3 regions of the Buttiauxella sp. WJP83 genome follow, and region 3 is predicted to be linked to each of the others. Evidence: predicted binding sites of a transcription regulator. Region 3 holds the regulator's gene; each other region holds the start of a gene.
What was found. The regulator PhoB, encoded in region 3, activates phosphate uptake and scavenging genes when phosphate is short. The targets are predictions, from matches to a motif close to CTGTCATAAAACTGNCNNAT.
Positions count from the first base shown of each region.

Region 1 (10,058 bases), 590 kb from region 3:
CAATCGCCTTTTCGCCCCCTTTGACGGCGACGTACATCAGCACACCTCCACATGAGTGGTGCGGGGAATTGCCAGCAGGCGGTCGCCGCAGGTGAGGATTAAATCGATACCCAACGGGAACGGGTGCGGGCGCTCGGTCAGCTCGTGAATCACGCAGTCCGGCAACTGCGGGGCAATCATGCGTTCTTCGCGAATACCCGCGCCGGTTAAGCGCAACATGCGGCCACCGCTCAGGCTCGGCACCTGCAAAATCAGCGTCGCGCTGGTGTCGGGAGCGACGTCGGTGCCTTGCGCCAGTGCGTTGAGTTGTTCGGCGGTAATTGTGCTGTCGGTGACCGCGAACTGTGCCTGCTCTGGTGTTTGGGTCACCGGGGCATTGGTATGAAAACGGACATTTTGCAGCGCGACGTCATTGCTTAACGCCTCGCTAATCCATACCGGCGTGTCGTTGTCGGCAAGCGTCAGCAGCACGCTGGTGGAGGCGACATTCAACGGTTTCCAGCCATGTTGCAGCGAATGCAGGGCGACGATCACGCCCGGCTCGCTCATCGCTTTAAGCAGGCGACGGAAGCTCTGTTGGGCATCCTGCACGGGTAGGTTAAAAGCGGTCATCAGGGTCATGCGTTATCTCCGCGAACCAGAGTGAAGAAGTCGACTCGGCTGCTATTAATTTGTGTGCGACGGGAAGCCAAACGTTGTTCCCGATTTGCGGCCAGCGGCGCAATTAAGGTTTCTTGTAATGTCCGGAATTGCGTTTTTTCCTGCATCAGCGCGTCGATGACCGCGCAGCGTTCGGCGTGGGCTTTGTCGCGCCCTGATATGTAGCTGTAACCGTAGGTGCCGTTGGTGAGCTGCACGACGGCGCGGGTCAGCGTGGTATCACCGGCAAAAAAGCGTTGTCCGGTTGCGCCCATCCGCGCCTGAATTTGTACCAGCCCGGTTTCGGGTTGGCGGATAACCTGATATTCAGGATTCAGTTTTTGTTCTGCCCAAAGTGCTGCCAGTTCTTGTGGCAGGCTTTGGGCGAGCACGGCCATCCACTGCTGGCGCTGTGCGATGTCAAAATGCGGTGCGTCCATTTAGTGCTCCATGGTGAATTCAATCATGTCGGCGCGGGTCAGACTGACGGAGTATTCCGCCGGTGACGTGTGGCCTTCACGGTGGTTAAGGGTGCGTACGCAGAGCAGCGGCGCCATATTGGGGATTTCCAGCAGGCGGCTTTCTTTGGCCTGAGCGCGGCGGGCGCTGATGCGTGTTTGAGTGCGTTTAAGGCTGATGCCGAGCTGTGTCTGGATAACTTCGTGTAGCGAACCGCTGTTGAAGTGTTGCAGCGTGGGCCACCAGGACAGGTCGGCAAAGTAGTGGTCAATCAGGCACACCGCGATGCCGTTAACGCGGCGCAATGTGCGCAGATGAATAATGTTCTCGCCTTCGGTAATGCCCAGCGCGTCAGCCACATGGCTTGAGGCCGGGCGCAATACCGCGAGTAAGCGCTCGCTGGTGGGGTGGCTTCCCTGGTCGAGCAGGTTCTGGCTAAAGCGAGCCTGGGCATTCAGCGGGTAGTCGAACGGGCGCATCAGCACCAGCACGCCGATGCCCTGGCGGCGCTGTACCCAGCCTTTTTCGACTAACTGGTCGATGGCGCGGCGCAGCGTGTGGCGATTCACCTCAAAACGTGCCGCCAGTTGGCTTTCGGCGGGAAGGTAGTCGCCGCAGCGGTAGTTTTTACGCAGCTCCTGTTCGAGCAGGGCGGCGATTTCCTGGTAACGCGTCGGGTAACTGGTCGGATGTCTGGATAGGTGCATCGTCAACAAAGCCTCGTTAAATAAAGTGCTTACGCAGTCGTTGCGACAGGAAATCCAGCAGGCTGACGGTGATGATGATGACAATCATCAGTGCGCAGGTTTGCTGGAACTGGAATCCACGAATCGCTTCCCAAAGTGTTACGCCAATCCCGCCTGCGCCCACCATGCCGACCACTGTTGCCGAACGGACGTTCGACTCGAAGCGGTAGAGCGAGTAGGAGATAAGCAGTGGCATCACTTGTGGGAGGACGCCGTAAATGATCTCTTCAAGTTTGTTGGCACCGGTGGCGCGAATGCCTTCTACCGGGCCGGGTTCGATGGCTTCCACCGCTTCGGAAAGCAGTTTCGAGAGCACGCCGGTGGTGTGAATAAACAGTGCTAAAACACCTGCGAATGGGCCCAGGCCGACGGCAACCACGAATAACATCGCAAACACCATTTCGTTGATGGCGCGGCAGGCGTCCATCAGGCGGCGCATCGGTTGGTAAACCCACCATGGCACGAGATTGTCGGCACACATCAGGCCACACGGAATGGAAAGGACGATGGAAAGGGCGGTGCCCGAGACGGCGATTTGCAGCGTGACGCCCATTTCGCTGAGGTATTGCTGCCACTCGCTGAAATCTGGCGGGAAGAAGTCAGCGGCGAAGGTCGCCATATTGCCCGCATCGCGGAACAAGGTGAGCGGAGCCATTTCCGCACCTTGCCAGGAGGCAACGAGTACCGCTAACAAAATCGCCCAACTCAGTAGCGAGAACCAGCTACGTTTTGGTGCGGCGACTTGAATGGTTTGTTGCATGTGGTGCTCCGGTTTTTGCCTTTGTTTGAAAAACCACCCTCACCCTAACCCTCTCCCTGAGGGAGAGGGGACGGATCGGTGTTCATCCTCTCTCTGAGGGAGAGGGGACGGATCGAGTGGTTTCCCCCTCTCCTGGGGGAGAGGGTCGGGGTGAGGGCTAATCGATCACTGAACTGCTTTATTCACGCTGCTCATCGCGGAAAGTGCTGCGGTCAGGCGGTCCAGATCACTAAGCTGGTTTTGAATCTCGGTGACTTTGGTGTTTTTTTCCGGCTCGGCTAACCCTTTGTTGTCCTTCACGCCTTGCATCTGTTTGAACAGAGCGAGCTGGCGAATCGGCACCAGTTGCAGGTCGCTGGATGGACGGAACGGTGCCCATGTCAGGTTTTTCAACACGGCCGCTTCTTCCGGGGTTTTGCCGTAAGTCATAAAGAAGTCGTAAATTTTGTCTTTGGTGGTTTCGGAAAGGTTCTTACGCCACACGATCGGATCGCCTGGGATCAACGGGGATTTCCAGATGACTTTCAGATCTTTGAATTTCTCAGGGGCGGTTTTCTTTAAACGATCGAGGTTTTCAGTGTTGTTGGTCGCGACATCCACTTGCTTGTTGGCAACGGCCAGGGCGTTGGTTTCGTGGTTGGCGTTCACTGAGCGCTTAAATTCGTTGGCTGCTGCGTTGTTCTTGGCAAAAACGTAATACCCCGGGACCAGATAACCCGATGTTGAGTTAGGATCGCCGTTGCCAAAAGTCAGCTCTTTGCGTTTTGCCAGCATCTCTTGCAGGTTGTTGATCGGGCTGTCTTTGTTGACGATCAGCACGCTCCAGTAACCCGGAGAACCGTCTGCCGCAACGGTTTGAGCAAAGACTTGCCCGTTAGCGCGGTCTACCGCTTCCATCGCGGAAAGGTTGCCGTACCAGGCGATATCCACTTTGTTAAAACGCATCCCCTGAATGATCCCGGCGTAGTCCGGTGCAAAGAAAGCGTTCACTTTCACGCCCAGTTTTTTCTCCATATCCTTCAGGAACGGGTCCCACTGCGGTTTCAGGTTTTGCTGCGATTCTGTCGAGATAATGCCGAAGTTCAGCGCTTTCTCTTGTTCATCCGCATGAGCTGCGCTGAACAGGGTGCTAACGCTTAACAGGCTGGTAAAGACAAGGGCTTTAGCGGCTTTGTAGCTCATGACAATTCCTTGAGGTAACTGATTGAAGTGGTTAAGCAGCGACCGCGTCGACGCGATTCATACTGCGGTAAAGATTTCCCAGCCGTTCGTTGTCGAACGCTGAGCTGCTTCCGTCGTAAAACACATGGCCCTGGCGCAGTGCGACAATGCGTTCGCAGTAGCGCAGGGCGTAATCCACCTGATGCAGCGTCACCACCACGGTGATGCCGTCCAGACGGTTAATGTCGTGCAGGGTTTCCATCACGATGCGCGCAGATTCCGGGTCGAGAGAGGCAATGGGTTCATCGGCCAGAATCACTTTCGCCTGCTGCATCAGCGCGCGGGCAATCGCCACGCGCTGCTGCTGCCCACCGGACAGGGTGGAGACGCGCTGATATGCAAACTGCGCCATGCCGACACGGGTCAGTGCCTGCAACGCGCGTTGTTTCTGCTCGCGGGTAAACCAGTTAAAACAGGTACGCCAGAACGGCGTGGAACCGAGCGCGCCGATCAGTACGTTTTCCAGTACCGTCAGGCGATTCACAAGGTTGAACTGCTGGAAGATGTAGCCGGTGTGGGCGCGGCTTTTGCGTATGTCACTTGCCAGGCGACCCGCTTTTTGTACGGTGCGGCCGAGCAATTCAACGTGGCAGTCTGCTGATTTATCGGAAGTAATCAGGCCGCTCAGGTGACGTAAGAGGGTAGATTTGCCTGAACCAGACGGCCCCAGCAGAGCAACCATCTCACCTTCATTAACAACCAGATCAACCGCATTCAGCGCCTGATGTTGGTTGAAGGTTTTGCTCAGTTTGTTGACGCGAATAATTGTTTGCATCATTCGGCTCCTTAAAAAAGTTGCCTCATGGTGCCGATTGAATGTGACGATTTTGTTAAGGATAAGTTTCGATATGATGAAGAGTGAGCGGCAGCCTGGAAGTCATCAAGCTAATCAGCTATTTGTCGTATTGTTCGGCGCTTCGTTTTTGTCTTTGCTTACAGTTACCCGCTGGGCATTGGGAAGGTAACAATGAGCAAGAATATTATTTTTTGTGCCGATGGCACATGGACCGCTCCCGGTTTTGAACCAAAGCCGGATGATGAAACCGTTGCCAGTAATGTTTATCAGTTATTTATTGATTTGAAAGGTGTTGTTGACCAGCAGAGTTTGTTACTAGCCAATGAGCAAGAAAAAACGCTGACGGATAGCAGCGGCAATGTGGTGCAGGTCGCGAAATACATTTATGGAATGGGTGATCCGCATAATGGCCTGATCAAGCGACTGGGTGGCGCATTTGGCGCAGATTTGATCGTGCCGATCATTCGCGGGTACACCTTTATCAGCCGCCATTGGCAGCCGGGCGATCGGATCTATCTGGTGGGATTTAGCCACGGTGCCTATACCGCGAGGGTTCTGGCGGAGATGATCATCGATCGTGGCTTATTAAATCGTGAAAAGCTGAAATTAAATCAGCGTAATAAAGATGAGGCGTGGCGGTTTGCCGCGTCGGTGTGGGCGCAGTATCTTGCCCATTCGCTGGATATGAGTCCGAGCCTGCTAGGGAGCGTGGTGCGCGAGTTGCCGGGTTTTTTTTGCGACAGCGTTGACCCTACCTGTATTTCGCGTCCGGCCTCAATTGAAGCGGTTGCGGTGTGGGAAACTGTCGGGCGGATGGGCATCCCTCAATATTTCACGGATAAACGTTACAGTGTTTTCCGCTTTAACAATACCGAGCTGCATCCCCGTGTGAAATACGGGCTACAGGCGCTGGCGATTGATGAGCAGCGTGTCGATTTAGAACCCGTATTGTGGGACAACCGCGATCGTATTTTGCAGGTGATGTTTCCTGGTATTCATCAGGATGTGGGTGGGGGATATCAAAACACTCAAGAGGACCGAGGTTTGTCGAATGGCGCGTATTTGTGGATGCATGATGCGCTCGACGATTTGGGAATTAATCTTGCACCCAGCGAGGTTATTGCAGATCCGCTTGGGCTGCTGCATTGCGATTGGTATCCGCCAACCCGATATTTGCGCATCACGCCTCGACAGCTTCCTCCACCGGTGACGTCATCAATGATGGTTCACCAGTCGGTTATCGAGCGGCTGAGCGGCGGCCCAATGTTGTTGCAGCAGTCAGCGATAACCGGGGAATGTCTGCCAGGACCTTATGCGCCGCAACCGTTACAGAACTATTTACACGGGCAGGGTGCCATCCCCATTAACTGGGCAATAGCGCGGTAGGTGTAGAGGTGCTGTCGTCTGTTATCGCAGGCGGCAGCACCCTAAAACGGATTACATCGGTTTTTCGACATTCACCATCCACGGGATACCGTACTTATCGGTCAGCATGCCAAAGCCTTTGGCCCAGAATGTTTCTCCCCAAGGCATGGTGACATTTCCACCGGCGGCCAGGTTATCAAACCACCGTTTACCTTCGTCGACATCTTTACTGGTCAGGCTCAGTGAATAGCCGGAGTGTTTCACCTGGTCGGTGGCTATATTGCCGTCGCTCATCATGACTTCACTGTCACCTATTCGGACATTGGCATGCATGATTTTATCATCAGGCCAGTTAAATCCACTGTTGCAGCCTTCTGCTGCATTGTTTGCTTCCTCCTTTGGCATTTCGCCAAAAGTCATTTTAAACAGCAGTTCAGCACCGATAGCTTGTTTATAAAACGCGATAGCTTCTTCGCAGGTGCCGTCAAAAAAGATGTAGGGGCCAACAGACATGGTTTTTTCCTCATATGCGGAGTGAATATGAAGTGTAGATGTGGGAATAAGGGCAAGCCAGGCGGGGATGGTACGGTTTCTCCCTCTCCTGGGGGAGAGGGATGGGGTGAGGGCGATACTGACTATTAACACCATCCTCACCCTAACCCTCTCCTTGAAGGAGAGGGGATAGTCTGGAGTTCTTCCTCTCCTTCAAGGAGAGGGAAAAGAATCAGTTCTTTTTCACAAACTCTGACTTCAATTTCATCGGGCCAAAACCATCGATTTTGCAATCAATGTTATGGTCGCCTTCAACCAGACGGATACCCTTAACTTTGGTACCGATCTTCAGCATTGAAGAACTGCCCTTAACTTTCAAATCTTTCACTACGGTGACGTTATCGCCGTCAGCCAGCAGGTTACCGTTGGCATCTTTAACAATCAGCTGGTCGCTGTCTTGTGCGGGTTCGGCATCATTCCATTCATGCGCACATTCCGGGCAGACAAACATACCGTTGTCTTCATAGGTGTACTCGGAACTGCATTTCGGGCAATGAGGGAGAGTCATCTTAATATCCTCAAAAATAGCGGCTTTCCGCCAAAAGTAGCGCAATTATACATTAAAACCCTACTTTTGCAGGGATTATTGCCGCTACGCCTTGCGCCATGAGGATGAGATGAACGCAAAGATTGATATTTTGTATCTGTAATCAATTGCTAAATTCGGGATGAAAATACAGAATTAGCTTATTGAAATGCGCTATTGTTTCTTTCTTTTTCTATACCATTAGATAACTTTCTTTGAAACGTAAGCTTAATAAAAATATCGAATAATTGATTTCCGCACGAAATTATAATTTCCGGTACTGAATTGACCTATAAATATAAGTATTTTTATAAAAATCCGGATAATTTTATTTAAGTAAGGATTTTTTATGCACACACAAGCAATATTTGAGTTAAGTCAGGAGGCTGAGCGGCTATTACAGCTCGCCCTGCAAAACCTTAATTCCTTAAAGGCAACATCTTTTACTTCACGGCATGATGAGAATGACGCTGGGCAATCGCAAATGGGGGCGGTTGTCCCGTCTGCGTTTTGCCCGCACACCCTTCAACAGCAGCAGGCCATGCTGCAAAATGAATTACGCAAAATCACCCAGAATGAGATGGTGCTGGCCATTGTAGGCACGGTAAAAGCAGGCAAATCCACCACCATCAACGCCATTATTGGCACAGAAGTTCTGCCTAATCGCAATCGCCCGATGACAGCATTACCGACATTGATTCGCCACACGCCAGGCCAGCGTGAGCCAGTATTGCATTTTCCTTACGTGCAACCCATCGACCAATTAATGCATGCGCTGCAACTTCGTTTGCAACAAACCGACAGAGCAACGCTCGGCAGGCATTTGGAAATTGATCGGGATATGGCGGCGTTATTAACCCGAATAACTGAAGGGGAATCTTTCGCTAAACATTATCTGGGGGCTCAGCCTATTTTTCATTGTCTGAAAAGCCTTAATGATTTAGTGCGTTTATCCAAAGCTCTGGATGTAGCTTTTCCCTTTAAAGCCTATGCGGCAATTGAACATGTTCCGGTAATTGAAGTGGAGTTTGTTCATTTAGCGGGAATTAATGAAGGTTATGGGCAACTGACATTATTAGATACGCCTGGTCCGAATGAAGCCGGGCAACCGCATCTGAAAAAAATGCTACAGGAACAACTGGCGCAGGCGTCTGCGGTGCTGGCAGTACTGGATTACACCCAGTTGAAGTCAGTTTCTGACGAAGATGTGCGAAAAGCGATATTAGGCACCGGTTCTTCCGTGCCGCTGTACGCGTTGGTGAACAAGTTTGATCAAAAAGACAGAAACGGCGACGACGAAGAACAAATTAAAGCCTTGATTTCTGGCACGCTGATGAAAGGGATGATTGAGCCGAGCCATGTTTTCCCGGTTTCTTCCATGTGGGGTTACCTGGCCAATCGCGCGCGTCATGAACTGGCATTACACACTCAGTTGCCGAACCCCGATGAACATCGCTGGGTGCAAGATTTTGCTGATGCCGCGCTGGGGCGTCGTTGGCAACGTGATGATTTGGCGGATAGCGACGTTGTGCGCCAGGCGGCGGAACTGCTTTGGCAAGACTCGCAGTTTGCCGAACCCATTAAAAATGTGCTTCATGCCGCACACGCCAATGCCTCGATGTACGCACTGCGTTCTGCCTGCCAGAAATTACTTAATTACGCGCAGGGCGCGGAAGAATACCTGAATTTCCGCTGCCAGGGTTTGCGCATCGCCAGCGAGCAATTGCAGCAAAATATTGTGGCAATTGAAGAGGACATGAGCCTGGCCGCTGAAAGCCAGCAGTCTGCAAGTGCGGTTGCGCGCAGTAACGTAAACCTTGCTGTGCAAGCGATGGAGGATTTTATCCACCGTTATGAGCAACAGATTAATGCAAACGTAGCCGACTATTTCCAGCAAGGCATGGTGCCTGAAAAACTCACTCGCCAGGCGATGTCGTATGGAACTCGTCGCGGCGTCGATTTTGACGCCCGCGATGAAACGCTGAATTTTGACGATGAACAATCGGCGCAAATTGCGCTGCACAGAATCCGCGCCTCATGCGAAATCATCCTGGCCGCCGCGCAAGAAAAGATGAATGAGGAACTGATGCACCTGTTCAGTTATCTGGAAGTCGAACTGGCGGATACGCTGCGTAATATCTTAAAACCCATTGAATCCCGAGTCTCACAAGGGCTCGCCCAGGCAGGGTTTCGTACCCATTTCAGCTTGCCGGTGTTCCATGTCGGATTGTTAAATTTCAATGCTCATAAAGCATTCAATGAGCTTATCGAAGAGCAGGATATTCCCGTCGCGCAGTTACGCCGTCCGGCTGGGATGCGAGGCACCGTCGCACGCTGGCTCAATAGCGAGGAGTGGGGTTGGGAAGGGTACACCGTGATGCAAAGTCGCTATGTCATTTCGTTGCCCGATGTACAACGCAAGCTGTGCGAGCATGTTGCCCGTTTCCTGCAGCAGCTTAATCGCACCCTGGCGATGCAAATTGAAAATGCAGTGAGTGAGGGAATGACAGCTTTCTTTGCCGATTTTTCCCAGACGTTGGATGCAATACGCCTGAATCTGCAACAAAGTTTGTTGGCGCGTCAGCAAAATGAAGACGCGGTAATGGCTTTGCGCCAGCGGCTTGAGCTGTGCGTGCGAACCACGCGCTATATCCACGAAGATACCCGCCTGCTGCGGGACGATATTCAGACGCTATTTACGGTAGAACAGTAATGAACAGCCTGGTACAGGGTACTCAAACCCGCGCTTTGGAATGTGTTGCAGAGAAATTTGTCGTCGATTTTGCAAGAAACAGGGGGGTTACACGTGAGCTGTGGCACAGCCAGCAAAGCAAAGCGTATTTCCAACGGCTGACCGGCGAGTTTATTGGCAGCAGTCAGTTGCAAAAATGGGCGGTGGACGATGTGTTACTCGAGACGCCTGAATTCACGTTAGCGATGCTCGGGCAGCTTTGCCAGCGTGTGGTGAAAAAACATCGGGCGATGACGAAAGTC
Region 1 covers NZ_CP110080.1:4,276,954-4,287,011, reverse strand. Annotated here, with positions in the region: gene OH773_RS19820 (carbon-phosphorus lyase complex subunit PhnI) at 1-37, opposite strand, end outside; gene phnH (phosphonate C-P lyase system protein PhnH) at 37-621, opposite strand; gene phnG (phosphonate C-P lyase system protein PhnG) at 618-1,079, opposite strand; gene phnF (phosphonate metabolism transcriptional regulator PhnF) at 1,080-1,805, opposite strand; gene phnE (phosphonate ABC transporter, permease protein PhnE) at 1,822-2,604, opposite strand; gene phnD (phosphonate ABC transporter substrate-binding protein) at 2,770-3,786, opposite strand; gene phnC (phosphonate ABC transporter ATP-binding protein) at 3,818-4,600, opposite strand; gene OH773_RS19785 (phospholipase effector Tle1 domain-containing protein) at 4,793-6,007, shown strand; gene yjdN (VOC family metalloprotein YjdN) at 6,059-6,499, opposite strand; gene OH773_RS19775 (zinc ribbon domain-containing protein YjdM) at 6,711-7,046, opposite strand; gene OH773_RS19770 (dynamin family protein) at 7,414-9,777, shown strand; gene OH773_RS19765 (diguanylate cyclase regulator RdcB family protein) at 9,777-10,058, shown strand, end outside.
Region 1: the regulator PhoB is predicted to act here: its motif matches at 4,642-4,661, upstream of phnC (phosphonate ABC transporter ATP-binding protein).

Region 2 (10,058 bases), 1.1 Mb from region 3:
TCGATGGTATCGAAAATCTGCTGAATGATGATGGGCGCTAGACCCAGCGATGGCTCGTCCAGCAACAACAAGCGCGGTTGGCTCATCAACGCACGACCAATGGCCAACATCTGCTGCTCACCGCCGGACATGGTACCTGCACGCTGAATGCGGCGCTCCAGCAGGCGCGGGAACAGTTCGTAAACGCGTTTGATGCGTTCATGATACTGGTCTTTGTCAGCAAAGAAGCCACCCATCGCGAGGTTCTCTTCCACCGTCATTCGCGAAAACACCCGACGACCTTCCGGCACAATCGCCACCGCTTCACGCATGATGCGAGCGGTATGCCAGTCGGTGATGTCTTTGCCATCAAAGGTGATTTTGCCACTGGAAGCGCGCGGGTCACCGCACAACGTACCGAGCAGCGTGGTTTTACCCGCACCATTCGCGCCAATCAGGGTAACAATTTCACCCTGTTTGATATGTAAACTGACTTCGTGAAGCGCCTGAATTTTTCCGTAATGGGCGCTCACCTGGTCAAATGACAACATGATATTTTCCATCTTTGTCTCGCCCATTCTTATGCTTCGCCCAAATAGGCGCGGATGACGTCAGGGTTATTACGGATTTGTTCCGGTGTGCCGTTCGCAAGCGGCGTCCCCTGGTTCACCACGTAAATCCTGTCAGAAATGCCCATCACCAGTTTCATGTCATGCTCAATTAACAGCACGGTGGTGTTGTGGTGGTTACGTAACTCCATGATTAACTCATCGAGCTCGTGCGTTTCTTTCGGGTTAAGACCTGCGGCAGGTTCATCAAGCATCAGGATTTCTGGCTGCGTCACCATACAGCGCGCAATCTCAAGACGACGCTGATCGCCATACGCCAGATTGCTTGCCTGGCGGTTAGCCTGTTCAAGCAGACCAATACGCTCAAGCCAGGTCGCGGCACGGTCCAGCGCTTCGCTTTGTGAACGGCGGAATGCCGGGGTTTTCAGCAAGCCGGAGAACACGCCGGTTTTCAGCTGCTGATGTTGAGCCACCAGCAAGTTTTCAATCACGGTCATTTCACGGAACAGGCGAACGTGCTGGAAAGTCCGCACCACGCCCATGCGCGCAATTTGTTGGCCAGGAAGTCCTTCAAGATGCTGGTCACGCAGCATAATGGTGCCGCCTGATGGTTTATAAAAACCGGTCAGGCAGTTGAATACTGTCGTTTTACCGGCACCGTTTGGGCCAATTAACGACACAATTTCTTGAGGATGCAGTTCCAGAGAAACATTGTTTACGGCGAGCAGACCGCCGAAACGCATCATCAGGCCGTTTACGGATAACAATGGCTGACTCATGCCTGCTCTCCTTTGACTTGTTCCACTTGTTCTTTCTTCAGCTTCAACTGCGGACGTGTCATTGGCAGCAAACCTTGCGGACGCCAGATCATCATCAGCACCATCAGGCCACCGAGCACCAACATGCTGTATTCGTTCAGATCACGCATCAGCTCACGCGAAACCACCAGCAGGATAGCGGCAAGGATAACGGCAAACTGCGAGCCCATGCCGCCCAGCACCACAATCGCCAACACAAAGGCAGATTCGGCAAAGGTGAACGATTCCGGGCTCACAAAGCCCTGACGTGCAGCAAACAGCGTACCGGCAAAACCGGCAAACGCGGCGCTGATGGTAAAGGCCGTCAGCTTAATACGCGTTGGGTTCAGACCCAGTGAACGGCAGGCAATTTCATCTTCACGCAACGCTTCCCACGCACGACCCAGCGGCATACGCAGCAGGCGGTTAATCACAAACAGCGACAACACGACCAGCAAAAGCGCGACGAGGTACAGGAAGATAATGCGGTCGCCGGGGTTATAGGCAACGTTGAAGAAGTTGCTGAAAGTATCCCAACCGCCTTCACGCGCGCTGCGGCTGAACTCCAGTCCAAACAGCGTTGGCTTTGGAATCTGGCTAATACCGTTCGGCCCACCGGTAATTTCGGTGTTATTGAGCAATAGAATACGGACGATTTCACCGAAACCGAGCGTCACAATCGCCAGATAGTCACCGCGTAAACGCAGCACCGGGAAGCCCAGTAGGAAACCTGCCGCCGCAGACACCAGGCCCGCGATAGGCAAGCACGTCCAGAATCCCAGTCCGTAATAATGGTTGAGCAGCGCAAAGGTGTACGCACCGATGGCGTAGAAGCCGCCGTAGCCCAGCACCAGCAAGCCCGATAAACCGACCACCACGTTCAGGCCGAGGCCGAGAATAATGTAGATCATCGTCAGCGTGGCGATATCCACCGTGCCGCGTGAAACCACGAATGGCCACGCCACAGCCAGTACCAACAGCGCCAGCAGGAACAGTTTCTGTTTGGGGGTTGAGCCGTCTAATGCAGGCAGCACAAACTTTGGCCCAGACACTTTTTTCATGCCTTTCTGGAATGCAGGACGCAACAACTGGAAGACGAAGACAATCGCCGTACCAATCAGAACCCATTGCCAGCGCACAGATTCCGCGCTGTTAACCACAAGTTTGGTGCCGTCCAGGCTCAGTTGAACGCCCATAAAGACGCCAGCCAGAACGAAGAAGATAGCCGCCGAAAGGAGTGCTAAAACAACATGCATCGGTTTCATACTTTTTCTACCTCCGGACGGCCCAGGATACCGGTAGGCATCACCAGCAGGACGACAATCAGCAGCGCAAAGGAAACCACATCTTTATATTCAGTACTCAGATACGCAGAGGTCAGCGCTTCCGCAACACCTAAGATCAGGCCGCCAATCATCGCACCCGGAATACTGCCGATGCCGCCAAGTACCGCGGCGGTGAAGGCTTTCATACCGGCCATAAAGCCGATATACGGGTTAATGACGCCGTAGAACTGGCCGAGCAAAACGCCCGCAACCGCCGCCATTGCCGCACCAATCACAAAGGTCAGCGAGATAACGCGGTCGGTGTTAATGCCGAGCAGACTCGCCATTTTCAAATCTTCTGCACACGCACGGCAGGCACGGCCCATACGCGAATAACGGATGAAGAGTGTCAGCGCTAGCATGGCAAGGAATGTCACTACCCAAATCACTAACTGCATGGTGGTAATGGTTGCGGTGAAGCTTTCGCTGGCACCGACAACCCACTGGCCGTTAAACAGGCTTGGCAGTGCGATGTCACGCGAACCTTCTGTGAGGCTGACGTAGTTTTGCAGGAAGATGGACATACCGATGGCGGAGATCAATGCAATCAGACGCTTAGAATTACGTACGGGTTTATACGCGACGCGCTCGATGCTCCAGCCATAAGCACTGGCGATAATAATTGCGCCAATGAAACCGGCTCCGACCAGCATCCAGCCCACATCAATGCCTAGCATCATCAGCGCGGCGATGATCATAAACGAGACGTAGCTGCCAATCATGTAGACCTCGCCGTGGGCGAAGTTGATCATGCCAATGATGCCGTAAACCATGGTGTAACCGATGGCTATCAGCGCGTAGGTGCTGCCCAGCGTGACGCCGTTAAACATCTGCTGCAGGAAGTAGAGGAACTGCTCGGACATACAATAACCTTATTTATTCCTCCCCGGCATAGCACTCCGGGGAGGTGGGATGACCCAGAATTGCCTGGGGTTTACTTCGCTACGGAAGAAGAACCGTCGGCATGCCACTGGAAGACACCAAATTCAAATCCTTTAAGATCGCCTTTCTCATCCCAGTTCAGCGGCCCAATCACGGTTTTCGCACCGTTTGCTTTTAAATCTTTGATTAAATCTGCAGGTTCTTCGCTACCAGTACGCTCAAGGGCAGTTGCCAGAGATTGCACCGCTGCGTAAGTGATCCACACGTACGGGCCGCTTGGATCTTTCTTCTCAGCTTTCAGCTCATCCACGATAGCTTTGTTCGCTGGGTCCTGGTCATAGCGTTTTGGCATGGTGACTAACATGCCTTCGCCCGCTGCACCCGCAATGTTGGACAAGGATGCGTTACCCACACCTTCTGGTCCCATAAACTGGGTTTTCAGGCCAACCGCACGTGCCTGACGCAGGATCTGGCCCATTTCCGGGTAGTAGCCACCGTAGTAGACGAAATCGATATTTTCTTTCTGCAGACGCGCAACCAGCGTAGAGAAGTCTTTATCCCCTGCGGTGATACCGTCGAAGAAGACGATATTCGCCCCGCCTTTTTTCAGGCCATCTTGTACAGAACGCGCCAGACCTTCACCGTATTGCTGCTTATCATGAATGATAGCGATGCGCTGCGGCTTAACGGTTTCAAGAATGTATTTAGACGCCGTCGGGCCCTGGGATGAATCCAGGCCTGCGGTACGCATAATCATTTTGTAGCCGCGGCTTGTCAGCTCTGGGTTAGTCGCACCTGGCGTGATCATTAGGATGCCTTCGTCTTCATAGATATCAGACGCAGGCTGAGTTGAAGAGGAGCAAAGGTGGCCGATAACATAGCGCACACCGTCGTTCACGATTTTGTTGGCAACCGCAACGGCTTGTTTTGGATCACAAGCATCGTCGTATTCAACGGCAACAAGTTTGTCGCCTTTAATGCCGCCCTTGGCATTGATGTCTTTGATCGCCTGGCGCGCACCGTTGAACTCCATATCGCCCCACTGCGCAACCGGCCCTGACATTGCACCAACAACGGCAACTTTAATGTCTGCCGCTGTTGCCGCGTGAGACACCGCCAAAGCAACAAACCCGGCGAGTAATGTCTTCGCGTTTACCTTCATTCTTTGAATCCCCATTTCTCGTGATTTTGTGGTTTTATTATGGTTAAAAAGCATGCTGTGCATTTTTTAACCTTTAACCATTTTTATGAGCGCCGTTAAGGGCTTAGCGTTAATATTTACAATATTTAAGGCTAAACTCTCTATTTTTCAGGCTATTAAGCAAAGATATTATTCTGTATTTGCTCATAGTTAAACAAAAAAAAGCAGCATTTTCAGCATAAAATAGCGGTACAAAGAGCGGAATAAAACACTAGGTTTTAGGGTTTTATACTGACCATTTTTCAATCCACCACTTATCAAGCTGGTATATGTTTGACGCAAAAATTAATCGTCTGGTATATGGCAGATAAAAGATAAAGCGTCTGACGCAAATAAATTGGTTACACTCGGGGTTTTCCCGCTTTTTGGTTAGCTCGCTTATGAAACTCACCATCATTCGTCTGTTTGAGTGTAGTGCTCAGGATGAGATCGATCTTGCAAAGATCTGGCCGGAATATTCCAGCGCTTCTCTGACCCTCAGTGATACTCATCGTATTTACGCTGCAAAATTTAACGACAGGCTACTGGGCGCGGTTCGCGTCACACTGGCTGATTCTGAAGGCGCTTTAGATTCGCTGCGGGTGCGGGAAATTACGCGCCGCCGTGGCGTTGGACAATATTTAGTGGAAGAGGTGATTCGTAATAATCCTGACATCACCCGATGGTGGATGAGCGACGTCGGTGTGGAAGACCGTGACGTTATGACGGCGTTTATGCTGGTGACAGGATTTAAAGCTCAGACGGGTGGTTGGGAGAAGTAGCCCTCACCCCGGCCCTCTCCCCCAGGAGAGGGAGGAAACCGATCCAGTCCCCTCTCCCTGAGGGAGAGGGTTAGGGTGAGGGGGAAAATTACTTAGCGTCAGTCGCCGTGCCGTTCGCATGCCAGGTAAACACGCCGAACTCAAAGCCTTTCAGATCGCCTTTCTCATCCCAGCTCAATGGCCCCATTACGGTTTCAACCGAGCTGCCTTTCAGGTATTTAGCGATTTCAGCAGGATCTTCTGACTTGTTCAGACCCGCTGCCAGCGATTGCAGTGCCGCGTAAGTCGTCCACACGAAAGCACCGCTTGGATCTTGTTTCTTCGCTTTAATCGCATCTACAACCGGTTTGTTCGCAGGAACCTGGTCGTAGTTCTTCGGTTTGGTGACTAACATGCCTTCAGCAGATTCGCCGGCAATGTTAGACAGAGAAACGTTCGCCACGCCTTCTGGTCCCATGAATTGGGTTTTCAGGCCTGCCGCGCGAGACTGACGCAGGATCTGACCCATTTCTGGGTGATAACCACCGTAATACACGAAATCGATGTTTTCTTTCTTCAGACGCGCAACCAGCGTGGAGAAATCTTTCTCACCTGCGGTGATACCGTCAAAGAACACCACGTTCGCGCCGGCTTTTTTCAGGTTGTCCTGAACAGAGCGAGCCAGGCCTTCGCCGTACTGTTGTTTGTCATGAATGACCGCGATATTTTTCGGTTTTACATGCTCAAGAATGTATTTTGCAGCCGTTGGGCCCTGATCAGAGTCCAGACCGGTGGTACGCATTGTCAGTTTATAACCACGCGCGGTCAGCTCTGGAGCCGTTGCCGCAGGTGTAATCATCAGAATACCTTCGTCTTCGTAAATATCAGACGCAGGCTGAGTGGAAGAGGAGCACAGGTGGCCGATAACATATTTGATGCCATCGTTTACCACTTTGTTGGCGACGGCTACCGCTTGTTTCGGGTCACAAGCATCGTCATATTTGGTGATAACCAGTTTGTCGCCTTTGATACCGCCTTTGGCATTAATATCAGCAACCGCTTGTTCTGCACCGGTAAATTCCTGGTCGCCATATTGTGCAACAGGGCCAGACATCGCCCCAACTACCGCAACTTTAATGTCCTTAGCAAATGCCGCGTTGCTCATCGCAAGCGCAATACAACCAGCCAATAATGCTTTGCCCTTCATATTCATCCTGAGAATCCCCATTCTTGTTGTGATTGGTATTTGTTGTGTTGTTTTGGCACTGTTTTATTTTTGAGGTGGAGATAACCGCGCAGGCCTTCGCCGCACTCCGTGCTAAAAACATACCCGAATTTGCGGCTTTTGGAATAACAATTTTTTCACATGAGGAAGGGAAAGTGACGGGCATAAAAAAACCGCCCTAAAAAAGGCGGTTTTTATGTCTGGCTGAAGAACTTACGCTTCGATGGCCATGCGCAGTTTTTTCATGGCGTTCTTTTCAAGCTGGCGCACACGCTCAGCGGAGACGCCGTAGCGGTCGGCAAGTTCTTGCAGCGTGCTTTTGTTGTCTTCATCAAGCCAACGTGCACGGATAATATCCTGACTACGCTCATCCAGGCCCATCATCGCATCGCTGAGTTTATCAGCCGCGTGTGATTCCCAGTTGTCGTCTTCGATGCCATCGGCAAAGTTAGAAGACTTATCCTGCAAGAACAGCACTGGAGCCATTGGCGCGCTGTCTGAGTCGTCGTCATTACCCATGTCAAACGTCATGTCCTGCGCCGCCATGCGAGATTCCATCTCACGGACATCTTTGCTGGAAACACCCAGCTCGTTGGCGACCATTTCAACTTCATCCTGGTTGAACCAACCCAGACGTTGTTTTGTTTTACGCAGGTTAAAGAACAACTTACGTTGTGCTTTAGTGGTTGCCACTTTCACAATACGCCAGTTACGCAGCACGTATTCGTGAATTTCAGCTTTGATCCAGTGCACGGCAAACGACACCAGACGGACACCCACTTCAGGGTTAAAGCGACGTACAGCCTTCATCAGGCCGATGTTACCTTCCTGAATCAAGTCAGCCTGCGGTAAGCCATAGCCCGAATAATTACGAGCGATATGAACAACAAAGCGCAGGTGAGACAGGATCAGCCTTTTCGCTGCTTCCAGATCGCCCTGGTAATGCAGCTTTTCAGCCAGCTCCTTCTCTTCCTCAGCCGTCAACATCGGCCAGGAGTTAGCGGCCCGGATATAAGATTCCAGGTTACCAACAGGGGCTAGAGCTAAATTTTGCATTTCTTTGGTCATTCAAACCCTCTCTTAGAGACTAACGTACAGGTTGCTACACCGTGCTGCACCTGACTCCACGTCAAGCGCCAAACCGTACCACTCACAGTAAACTCAGACAGTGATGCTATCCACAAGTTCACTGTAAAGCTGTGCATGTATTACACACAAAATGTGACAGAGCTATGAAACTGGGCAGGAGAAACACATAACCGAGGTGGGAGCGTGTCCCCTGCTGACGGGTACTTCGTAGCAGGGGACAAGTATACCAAAAAAATTTTACTCTGGGGTAAAACGACGTAAATGTTGCACGGTTGCGATCCAGGCAGCCAACCAGCCGCTCATGGAAGCGACCAGCAACAGCAGAAGACATTCGTCGAATCCTAAGCCTGTGAGATCAAACTTAGTGCCAAACACTTGTGCAACTTCAGTCACCGCAGAGGACAAACGTAACACCAAAATTTCAGACAAGATAAGCGACAGGAACGCACCGCTGAACCCTAACAGCGCACCGCCATAGAGGAACGGGCGCAGAATAAATCCATCTGTGGCACCGATCAGTTTTTGCACGTTGATGGTATCGCGACGAGCAAAGATGCTCAGGCGTACGCTGTTACCAATCACCAAAAACACCGCCGCAACCATCAGAACACCAATCATTGCAGCCACGCGGCCTACAAGACCCGTCAGCGAGGCAAGACGGGCGAACCAACTGTCATCCATACGGACTTCATCGACACCGTTTATCCGCGCCACGCGATCGCGCAACGTATTCAGATGGTCGGTAGTCTGGAAATCCAGTTTTGGATTCACCACCGCGACAGCGGGCAGCGGGTTTTCTTCCAGCATATCCAGCGCGCCACCAAAGCCCGACCAGTTACGGAACTCGCCAAGCGCTTCGTCACGCGAAAGATAATTAACTTTATCGACGCCCTCTTCCGCCTGAATCGCGCCCACAACTTGCTGCGCGGCATTATCATCAAGCGCTTTATCGAGATAAACCGTGATTTGCGGGGAAGGATAATACTGTGTGGCGGCCTGATTGACGTTCTTGTAAACGATGTAGCACACGCTAGGCAACGTCAGGGAGATGGCAATAACCATGACCGTCAGGAAAGTGGCTAATGGCTTGCTACGCAAATCCTGCAAAGCGCCCTGCCAGGCATAGCGGAACTGCTCATTCACGCCGCCCTTAAGAGATTTGCTTTTCGATTGAGGACCTTTGCCGCGTTTTTTCACCGAACGGCCTAAATCCCCTAACTTATTGAGCGAGTTGATTTTATCCAGCTTGTTGCTGAAGCGCTTTATGTGATTGAGCGCGCTGCGTTTATTCACCTGCAAGGCCTCCATGCAAATGGCCGTCACTTAGGGTCAACATGCGATAATTACGGCGAGAAATCAGCCCCATATCGTGCGTCGCCATCAGAACCGTCACCCCAACGCGGTTAAACTCCTCGAACAGACGTAAAATCCCTTCTGAGAGCGCATCATCAAGGTTACCGGTCGGTTCATCCGCCAACAGGACCGCAGGCTTATTTACAACAGCACGTGCAATACCCACGCGCTGTTGTTCACCACCCGAGAGTTGGATTGGGAAATTCTTCGCTTTATCGAGCAGGCCGACTTTATCCAGTGCCGCGCTAACGCGGCGGCGAATATCTTCGCCGCTAGCACCCGCGATGATCAGCGGGATAGCTACGTTGTCGTATACAGTTCTGTCCATCAACAAATGGTGATCCTGGAAGATCATACCAATCTGGCGACGAAGGAACGGCACTTCGCGGCTCTTGAGGCGGCTAATGTCATGACCGCCAAAAGAGATCTTGCCGGCACTTGGCCGCTCAATACCGCAGATAAGCTTGAGCAGGGTACTTTTCCCGGCTCCTGAGTGACCGGTCAGAAAAGCCATCTCGCCTGGTTGCATATGGAAAGTCACTCCCTGCAACGCTTGTCTCCCGCCGAGATAGGCCTTACTAACGTGTTCAAAGCGAATCATGGTTAATCCTCTCGGGCAAAAAGTGCCTCAATAAAATCGCCCGCATTAAACGGACGCAAGTCCTCAATACGCTCGCCGACGCCAATGTAGCGAATCGGAATACCAAACTGATCGGCAACGGAGAAAATCACGCCGCCTTTGGCTGTACCATCCAGTTTGGTTAGCGTAATGCCTGTCAATCCAACGGCTTCATGGAACAATTTAGCCTGGCTAATCGCGTTCTGACCCGTGCTGGCATCGAGAGTGAGCATAACCTCATGCGGTGCGTCTACGTCCAGTTTTTTCATGACACGGACG
Region 2 covers NZ_CP110080.1:114,424-124,481, reverse strand. Annotated here, with positions in the region: gene livF (high-affinity branched-chain amino acid ABC transporter ATP-binding protein LivF) at 1-542, opposite strand, end outside; gene livG (high-affinity branched-chain amino acid ABC transporter ATP-binding protein LivG) at 560-1,327, opposite strand; gene OH773_RS00545 (high-affinity branched-chain amino acid ABC transporter permease LivM) at 1,324-2,610, opposite strand; gene livH (high-affinity branched-chain amino acid ABC transporter permease LivH) at 2,607-3,533, opposite strand; gene livK (high-affinity branched-chain amino acid ABC transporter substrate-binding protein LivK) at 3,605-4,714, opposite strand; gene panM (aspartate 1-decarboxylase autocleavage activator PanM) at 5,134-5,514, shown strand; gene OH773_RS00525 (branched-chain amino acid ABC transporter substrate-binding protein) at 5,603-6,706, opposite strand; gene rpoH (RNA polymerase sigma factor RpoH) at 6,932-7,786, opposite strand; gene ftsX (permease-like cell division protein FtsX) at 8,045-9,100, opposite strand; gene ftsE (cell division ATP-binding protein FtsE) at 9,093-9,761, opposite strand; gene ftsY (signal recognition particle-docking protein FtsY) at 9,764-10,058, opposite strand, start outside.
Region 2: the regulator PhoB is predicted to act here: its motif matches at 7,938-7,957, upstream of rpoH (RNA polymerase sigma factor RpoH).

Region 3 (10,058 bases):
ACCGTGTTGTTTTTCAACGTTTGCCGGTCAATATTAGCGACCCCGAAAGACATCTGCGGTTGGTGGTCGATGAAAATCAGCGTGGAATTAGTCGGGTCGATCAGTTCACGTATAGACATAGTGTTTCCTCAGATTCAGTTGGCCCAAAGGGCATGAGCGCTGGAAATATCTAGCCTGATAGGTATTTGTGAATGGGGGGAGAGATAAGAATAGCACCAGTTTCCCCCCTCGCCTGGCGAAAAGGGAAACCGGTTACAGAGTCAGAGGTTATACCAGAGGGAAACCGAAACACCAGGTAGTGACAGCTGGTGATTATCCAGATGGGCTTCACCTTCGAGTCGTGTCCAGGTTCTGCCGCTTAACAACGGATTCCACGGCAGCGTCACATCGCGTTGCTCACCCCGGTTAATCGCCACCAGCACGCGTTCATTTTGATAAACGCGAGCAAACACCACCACATCTCCATTGGCGTAAATCACCTGACAACCACCGTGGCGCAAGGCTCGGCTTTTGTGGCGTAACTTGCCAAGGCGTTGATACAGCGCCAACAACTGGTGATCTTGTTGATCCGGATCCCATGGGAAAGGTTTGCGGCAGAATGGATCGTTATTGCCATCCAGTCCCACTTCATCACCGTAGTAAACGCACGGCACACCAGGCCAGCAATACAGCCACACGACAGCCAAAGGTAAGCGGTCCACATCTTTACCAAGAATTGACTTGAACCGCGCGGTGTCATGGCTGTCGAGCTGGTTAAACATGCGCAGTTGTTGCTGATGAGAAAGCCCCGCACGATATTCATCCATCCACGTCATACAGGTTTGTGCATCGATATGCTGTGGATCGTAGGAAATATCCGTGTTGGCAAGGAATCCCCACAGCGGGAAGGTGAACCCCCGATAGTTCATCGCCGCATCTTCTGCATCCGTCTGCAGCCATTGGCGGGCATCGCCAAAATGTTCCCCCAATATATACGCATCAGGCTTGGTTTCTTTCGCCGCTCTGGTGATGCCGGAGACATGCCGTAGATTGTTTTTCGCTCCGCCCGCTTCACCCAGCATATGCACGACATCCAGCCGCCAGCCGTCTATCCCCCAAGGCTCACGTAGCCAGTAACGCACCACACTTTCTTCACCCTGGTAAATCTCGTCCACCAACGCAGAAGAATGGTAATCCAGTTTTGGTAGGCTGGAGTAACCGAGCCAATCGAGGGCATGCCCGTCCTGGTTATAGCTGTAAAAATCGCGCCACGGGGATTGCGGATTGTGGCTTGCACCGCTGCCGTGAGTTTGTTGACGGTCAAACCATTGGTGAGTATCACCGCTGTGGTTGAACACACCATCAAGCATCAGGCGCATACCCAGCCGCTGGGTATTTTTGCGCAAACGCAAAAAGGCGTGATCGCCACCAAACTGCACGTCTACGCGGCGATAATCCTGGGTATCGTATTTATGAACACTCGGAGCGGTAAAAATAGGATTGAGGTACAGCGCGGTCACGCCCAACATCTTCAGATACGGGAGATTTTCGCTGATACCGTCAAGATCGCCGCCATAGAAGGTTGATCCTCCCGCATCTGCGATGAGAGGCTCATTCCAGTCACGCAGTATGATGTCGCGTTTTGCAGCGTGGTGATAATAGATCTGATCCTGTTCTGGCGTGCGTTGTTCGCTGCGGGCAAAACGATCGGGGAAAATCTGATAGAAGATCTGATCCTGCACCCATTGTGGACCGTCATCAGGCAGATCGACCGCAAACTGCTCAAGGCGTGCAGGAGGAATCGAACTCAATCCTTGCGGCGTTAACCAACGCTGTTTATCCAGCCATAGCAATTTAAAACTATAGCGGCGACGCGGCTGCCCTTCAGATAAATCAATCACTCCGCGCCAGGCGACGATGCCATCACAAAGTGCTGCCTTCTGCCGAGTCATCTGCACCGAGGTTTCCTCGTTATCTTTTTCATAACGCAGAACCACACGATGCGGTAAATCATCGCCAGAAACCCATAAAGTGATGTACAGCTTGTCTTTACGTGTCTGAATAAAAGGGGGCACCGGAAGGTGCCAGGCATTCAACATAATCGCATCCCCAGATAATAAATTGACGCCACCTTGCCACAGCGCAAGCGTGTATCACTCATCATTACTATTTTAATTGGGGGAGGAAAGCGGGGGTGGAGAAACAGCGCCAGTTGCTTAATAAGTTAGCGAAACCTATAGTGAAAACACTCCCGCCGATGCGCCCTGATAAAAGGAGATCGTCATGACTCTCGCCCGAACCCTTTCCCTGCTTTTGCTCGTACTATGCTCCACTAACGCTTTGGCCAGTTCAGCTTATGAATCTCTACAATTTGGAAAGTATAAACAACAGATTACCGCAGACTTAAAAAAGACCTGCCATCCGCAAAAGAAAATGAGTGATGATGACTGGGCAAATAAAATCCTCTCCAATGAGGAGAACAAACGTTACATCCGCGATGCGAGGATTGCGCTTGAACGTAATAATGAGAAAAACTACTGGGATGCAATTAGTAAAGTAGAGTGCCCGGAGATGTAAACAGTAGGGTGGATCTCGCTGACGCTAATCCACCCTACTACTACCTTTAATCGACAACGTTAAAGACGTTATCTACGAGTTTGTGGCGAGTATTTGACGACGTTTAAACATCCAGCCTACCAGCAGCAATACTATCCACACGCAGCCAACATAAAGCGAGATGCGGGTGTCTGGATGCCAGCCGATTAGCCCAATGATAAATACCAGGAATACCAGGCCCACAATTGTGGTTGCCACGCCGCCCGGCACCGGGAATTTCAGCGCCTTAGTTTCATCAGGAGAAAGCTTGCGGCGGAACGCAATCTGCGACAGCAGGATCATTATCCAAACCCACACAGTGGCAAACGTAGCCAGCGAAGCAATCACCAGGAAGACGTTTTCTGGAATCAGGTAGTTGAGCACAACCGCCAGTAACAGTGCGCAGCACATGACCAGCACGGTGACCCAGGGAATGCCATTGCGTGAAGTTTTGGCGAACACTTTCGGGGCGCTGCCCTGCTCTGCCATGCCGTGCAACATTCGGCCTACACCGAATACGTCACTGTTAATTGCGGAAAGCGAAGCGGTGATCACCACAAAGTTAAGAATACCTGCCGCAGCCGTAATCCCCATATGCTGGAAAGTCAGCACGAACGGGCTACCTTCCGTCCCCACCTGGTTCCACGGGTAAATAGACATGATGACAAACAGCGTACCGACATAGAACACCAGGATACGCAACGGAACAGAGTTGATAGCGCGTGGGATCGACTTCTGTGGGTCTTTCGCTTCACCCGCAGTAATACCAATGATTTCAATGCCGCCATAGGCAAACATGACCATCTGCAACGACATAATCATGCCTATCCAGCCATTGCTGAAGAAGCCGCCATTGCTCCACAAGTTATGGATGCCCGTCGGCTGACCACCGTTTCCAATGCCCCAAACGATGATGCCGATACCGGCTGCAATCATGATGATGATGGTAGCGACTTTGAAGAAGGAGAACCAAAACTCCAGCTCACCAAACACTTTTACGCTCATCAGGTTTATGGCGCAGATAATCAGAACCACGCTCAATACCCAGACCCAATGCGGCACGGCCGGGAACCACAGTCCCATATAGATGCCAAAGGCGGTGACATCGGCAATCGCGACAATCAGGATTTCAAAACAGTAGGTCCAACCTGTGATGTATCCTGCCAGCGGGCCAAGGTTATCTTGCGCATAGCGTGAGAATGAACTGGCGGAAGGGTTATGAACCGACATCTCCCCCAGCGCACGCATAATGATGTAAGCAGCAACGCCACCGATGATGTAGGCCAACAAGACGCTGGGCCCTGCCATTTTGATTGCGTCTGCCGAGCCATAAAACAGCCCGGTGCCAATCGCCGAACCCAACGCCATAAAGCGTATGTGCCGGGTACTCAAGCCGCGCTTGAGTTTATTAGCGTTTTCCATTGATTCCATACCTGCTTAACAATAAAAAAAACCACGGAGCGAAGCCCCGTGGTTGTACAAAATTATAATTTTTAGTGGGCTGCTTGAGCCACTTGTCGCCCTGCTGCGCGGTCCCATATGATGGCAATCACCACCATGATTAACGTTGGGAGCAACCATGCCAGGCCCTGGTCGGACAATGGCAGGCGTGAAGTCCACGCGGGTAAAATGTCACTGATTGCTGATGCTTTGATCCCATCGAGGATGCCAAACAATGTACTAATGAGCATCGCCGGTGCAATCACACGCGTCGAGTTATGCCACCACGGACGGGTGAAGCTCAGCACCACCAGCGCAATACACGGTGGGTAAATCGCCGTCAGCACCGGAATCGAAACCTGAATCAGATGGCTCAACCCGAGGTTAGAAACCACCATCGAGAACAAGCCAAGGATAAACACCAGCGAACGGTAAGACAGCGGCAAATACTGGCTGAAGAACTCAGCACACGCACAAGTCAGGCCAATTGCCGTTACCATGCAGGCGAGGAAAATCAACGCGGCCAGGAAGAAACTGCCTGCACCACCGAAGGTGTGTGCCACGTAAGCATGCAGAATGGCAGCACCGTTGGCATTTTGGTCAGCCACAAGAGTTGCACTGTCTGAACCCAGGCGGAACAGCGCCAGATAAATCAGCGTTAAGCCAATACCTGCAATCAGACCAGCCCAAATGGTATAACGCGTCAGCAGACGGGATTCAGTGACACCACGCGAGCGTGCAGCGTTAACAATGACAATGCCGAAGACCAGTGACGCAAGGGTATCCATGGTCAGATAGCCATTCACAAAACCGTTAGAAAACGCGGCATTCTGATACGCCTCAGTCGCCGTGCTGATCCCACCCGCAGGCCACAACATAGCACCCGCAGCCAACGCCAACAGCGCGACAATTTTCACCGGAGCCAACACATGGCCTACGGTATCCAGCAGTTTGCCTGGATAAAGTGAAATGGCGATAACAATAGCGAAGTAAACCACGCTGTAGATAAACAGTGGCAGTTCACCCGTGCCGACCAGTGGCGCAATCCCCACTTCGAAGGAAACGGTAGCCGTACGCGGTGTCGCAAACAGCGGGCCAACAGCCAGGTAGCAAATCGTCGCCAACAGCACACCGGCACGACGGCCAATCGGTGAGCTCAGGCTATCAATGCCACCGCCTACACGAGCAATGGCGACGATAGTCAGAACCGGGAGACCGACTGCGGTCACCAGGAAGCCTAGTGACGCTATCCAGACGTGTTCACCCGCCTGTAACCCCACCATGGGTGGAAAAATGATATTGCCTGCACCGACAAACAACGCAAAGGTCATAAAGCCCAGCGCGAGGATGTCTCGAGATTTCAAATGATGGGTCATAAATATTTGCAGCCTGTGGATGTGTGGTGTTGAAAGTATTCAAATTTTTATGCCACTAACTCGGCATAAAAGCGGTGATCGGTGGAGACGACAGCGAAAAATCCTTTCCGGGATCGGTGGCGAAGAATAGTTGTTTGAATTACCACTCAAATCCAGTCGGTCTACTAATCACAGGGGCGCAATTAAAACGCTTATAGCGTATGAAGGCAAGAAGGGATCCTAAAACCAGATTGATCTCCTTAAATTAGACTTAAAGTCAGTATATTTGTTTATCCGTTAGAAAGTAGTATGGTTTATTGTGTGGTTAAATTATAACCGATTAAGCGTTTTTGATTTACAAGTGAACAAAAAAAACACAGGCCAGTATACTGGCCTGTGTTTTTTTTGACACAGAAGCATTCAGCTACTCTGTCTGCACTTCTTTTTCGCTAACGATTAACCGCTCAGGCAGCACAAAGGAAAATGTCGAACCTTTGCCCGGCTGGCTTTCGATATTCAGACGCGCATCGTGATGGCTTAAAGCATGTTTCACTATTGCCAGTCCCAACCCACTACCGCCGGTTTGCCGCGAACGCGCCTTATCCACGCGATAGAAGCGCTCGGTGAGGCGTGGAATATGTTCCGCTGAAATACCCGGCCCGCTGTCCGTCACGCTAAAGCACGCGCCGCCTGCCACCCGCTTCCAGCCCACTGTAATGTGCGTCCCTTCCGGCGTATGGTTTACCGCGTTATACACCAGGTTTGAAATCGCGCTACGCAGCTGTTCATCGTTACCGAACACTTTTAGCGAGGGATCAATATCGAATTGCAGTGTCTGTCTTTGCTGGCTGAGAGTTTGCGCTTCTCTCTCTACCACCCGCAACATCAGTGGCACATCAATCTTTTCATTGAGTACCATGGCCGGAGCCGCTTCGATTTTTGACAGCGTCAAAAGTTGTTTCACTAACCCTTCCATGCGCGAAGTTTGCTCGCGCATGGTGCCAAGCGCTTTCTCACGCAGCGGCCCTTCAAGCGCTTGATCCTGCATCATCTCCAGATAACCTTGCAGCACCGTTAACGGTGTACGAAGTTCATGGCTTACGTTGGCAAAGAAGTTACGTCGCGCCCCTTCTAGTTGGTGCATCTGAGTGACATCGCGCGCGACCAGCAGCCACTGTTCGTCGCTGTAAGGCATAACACGAAATTCAAGATGACGACCATTGTTGAGCACCAGCGTCAATGGCCGGGAGAAATCTTTTTGCGTCAAATAGCGGGTAAATTCCGGATAACGCAGCAGGTTTAGGATGTTCTGCCCATTATCATCCGGCCAGCGTAGCCCCAGCAGTTGTTGAGCCAGTCCGTTACACCAAAAAATTGTCCCTTCTTCCGTCGTCAGTACGACGGCATCTGGCAATGATTCCGCACCGCTACGAAAGCGTTTGATCAAATTGCCTAGCTCTTTGCGACGCTTTTTATTGCGTAACTGCATTTGGTGAAGGCCGTATAACAACGGATCCCAACTTCCGCGACCGGGAGGAGGCGTCATGCTGCGATCCACCCACAGCCACCACGACAAACGCAGCAAATTCCAGAAATGCCAAACCAGCAGTCCAGTGACTGCCAGTAATAAAAACCAAGGTAAATAGCCAAAAATCAGGCCCAAAATGATGGCGGGTATACAACAGAGCACCAGCTCCATCACCAGCCTTTTCCATGACAACCGTTCCAGCACGCGTCACTCTCCTGCTAAGGGGTTAAAAGCGGGTTGAGAACCGATAACCCGTACCGCGTACTGTTTGTACCATTCTGTCATGTCCACTGTGTTCGAGCGCTTTGCGTAACCGCCGGATATGGACGTCCACAGTTCGGTCTTCGACATAAACATTGGTGCCCCATACATGATTAAGCAACTGTTCACGGCTATAGACCCGTTCCGGGTGCGTCATAAAGAAGTGTAACAACTTAAATTCCGTCGGGCCCATATCCAAAGGATTTTCACCGGTCATCACGCGATGTGACGACGGGTCAAGGCTTAGCCCGTGCATTTCAATCACCTCTTCCACCGCCATTGGGGAGATTCGGCGCATGACAGCTTTAATACGAGCTACCAACTCCTTGGGTGAAAACGGTTTGGTAATGTAGTCATCGGCCCCGACTTCAAGGCCACGCACGCGATCTTCTTCTTCACCGCGCGCCGTCAGCATCATCACGGGGATTTCACGCGTCAATGCCTCACGTTTCAAATGCTTGATAAACTGAATACCTGAGCCGCCTGGTAACATCCAGTCCAGTAAAATCAGGTCCGGGAAAGGTTCAATAAGCAGATTCACTGCACTGTCATAATCTTCCGCTTCTACAGGCTGAAAACCGTTTTGCTCGAGCACAAAACTCACCATCTCACGGATTGGAGCTTCATCTTCTACGACTAAAATACGCTTCGCCATGATTCGCCCTGCTAAAGGAAGATACCCAAAGGTGTAATTGTTGTTTCAATGCGGCGCCATTATGCGTCAGATTTATGACAGATTTATGAAATACATGACTGTTTGATGACTCATCATTTTGATTTATGACACAGACAGATATGACGTTTTTCGCCTCACCCCTTTATAATCGAGACTTCGCTTTTAAGCCACTGGATAGGTTATGCGCATTATTCACACATCAGACTGGCATCTTGGTCAAAATTTTTATACCAAAAGCCGCGGTCCAGAGCACCAGGCATTTCTTGAATGGTTGCTCAATACCGCAGTCGTTCATGATGTGGATGCGATTATTGTCGCAGGGGATATTTTCGATACTGGCTCGCCGCCGAGCTACGCCCGTGAACTGTATAACCGATTTGTGGTGCAGCTTCAGGCAACCGGATGTTCCCTGGTGGTTCTGGCGGGGAATCACGATTCTGTTGCAACACTTAACGAATCGCGAGAATTAATGGCGTGCCTTAACACTTATGTCATCGCCAGCGCCCGTCACGATGCCAGCCAACAAGCTATGGTGCTCAATAAGAAAGATGGCAAGCCGGGGGCAATTCTGTGCCCCATCCCCTTTCTGCGTCCACGCGATATTCAAAACAGCCAGGCGGGTTTATCCGGCCACGAAAAGCAGCGTTCATTAATGGAGTCCATTAGCGAACATTATCAGCAGTGTTTCCGCGCGGCGTGTGATTTACGTGCGGATGCGAAGCTGCCGATTATCGCCACCGGGCATTTAACCACGGTGGGTGTGACGAAAACGGATGCGGTGCGCGACATTTATATTGGCACGCTAGACGCCTTCCCGGCGCAGCATTTCCCGCATGCGGATTACATCGCCCTGGGACATATTCATCGCGCACAATTAATTGGTGGCACCGAACATATCCGCTACAGCGGCTCGCCAATACCGTTGAGTTTTGACGAAACCGGTAAGGTCAAAAGCGTTTATCTGGTTGAGTTTGCAGAAGGTAAATTGAGTGAGGTTACCCCACTTCCGGTCCCTGTTAGCCAGCCTTTAGCGGTGATCAAAGGTTCATTGGGCGAAATTGAACAGCAGCTTGCTCAATGGCGCGATGCCCCCGCAGACCCCAAAGTCTGGTTGGACATCGAAATCGCCACCGACGAATATCTGCATGATATGCAGCGCCATATTCAGCAACTGACTGAAACACTGCCAGTTGAAGTCGTTTTGCTGCGCCGTAGCCGTGAGCAGCGCGAGCGTGTCATTGCTCAACAACACAAAGAAACACTGAGCGAACTGACGGTAGAAGATGTTTTTGAGCGCCGTCTGGTTCAGGAAGAGACGACAGAGGAACGCGCACAGCGTTTACGCACTCTATTTGCCCAAACCGTGGCAAGTCTGCATGACGCGGAGGAACAGGCATGAAAATCCTCAGCCTGCGGTTAAAAAATCTAAACTCCCTGAAAGGGGAATGGAAAATTGATTTCACCCGCGAGCCTTTCGCCAGCAATGGTTTGTTCGCAATAACCGGGCCGACAGGGGCCGGAAAAACAACACTGCTGGATGCTATCTGCCTCGCGCTTTATCACAAAACTCCGCGTCTCAACACGGTCTCACAATCACAAAATGATCTCATGACCCGCGACACTGCCGAATGTCTGGCGGAAGTGGAGTTTGAAGTCAAAGGCACAGCCTACCGCGCATTCTGGAGCCAAAATCGGGCGCGCAACGCAGCAAACGGTAATCTTCAAGCTCCACGCGTTGAGCTTGCGGAAGTGGCAAGCGGCAAAATCATCGCTGATAAAGTAAAAGATAAGCTCGATGTCACCGCCAAATTAACCGGTCTCGATTACGACCGCTTTACCCGCTCAATGATGCTCTCGCAGGGCCAGTTTGCGGCGTTTTTAAATGCCGATGCCAATGACCGCGCGTCCTTGCTTGAAGAGCTTACCGGAACGGAGATTTACGGCGCTGTTTCTGCGGCGGTATTTGAAAATCATAAAAATGTACGCAGCCAACTTGAGAACTTACAAGCGCAGGCGGCAGGTGTTGCGCTGTTAAGCGATGAGCAGCACCAGCAGCTTTCTGCCAGTTTGCAATTACTTACTCTTGAAGAAAAAAATCGTCTTACGGAGCAGCAAACGCTTCAGCTCCATCAGAAGTGGCTGAGTCAACTCAACCAGTTGACTCAACACCACGCGCATTCAGAAGCAGCGTTGAATACGGCCGCTCGCGCTATTGAGGAAGCGG
Region 3 covers NZ_CP110080.1:3,685,846-3,695,903, forward strand. Annotated here, with positions in the region: gene OH773_RS17060 (hydrolase) at 1-119, opposite strand, end outside; gene malZ (maltodextrin glucosidase) at 261-2,078, opposite strand; gene OH773_RS17070 (YicS family protein) at 2,263-2,556, shown strand; gene proY (proline-specific permease ProY) at 2,629-3,996, opposite strand; gene brnQ (branched-chain amino acid transporter carrier protein BrnQ) at 4,068-5,390, opposite strand; gene phoR (phosphate regulon sensor histidine kinase PhoR) at 5,794-7,101, opposite strand; gene phoB (phosphate response regulator transcription factor PhoB) at 7,124-7,813, opposite strand; gene sbcD (exonuclease subunit SbcD) at 8,016-9,233, shown strand; gene sbcC (exonuclease subunit SbcC) at 9,230-10,058, shown strand, end outside.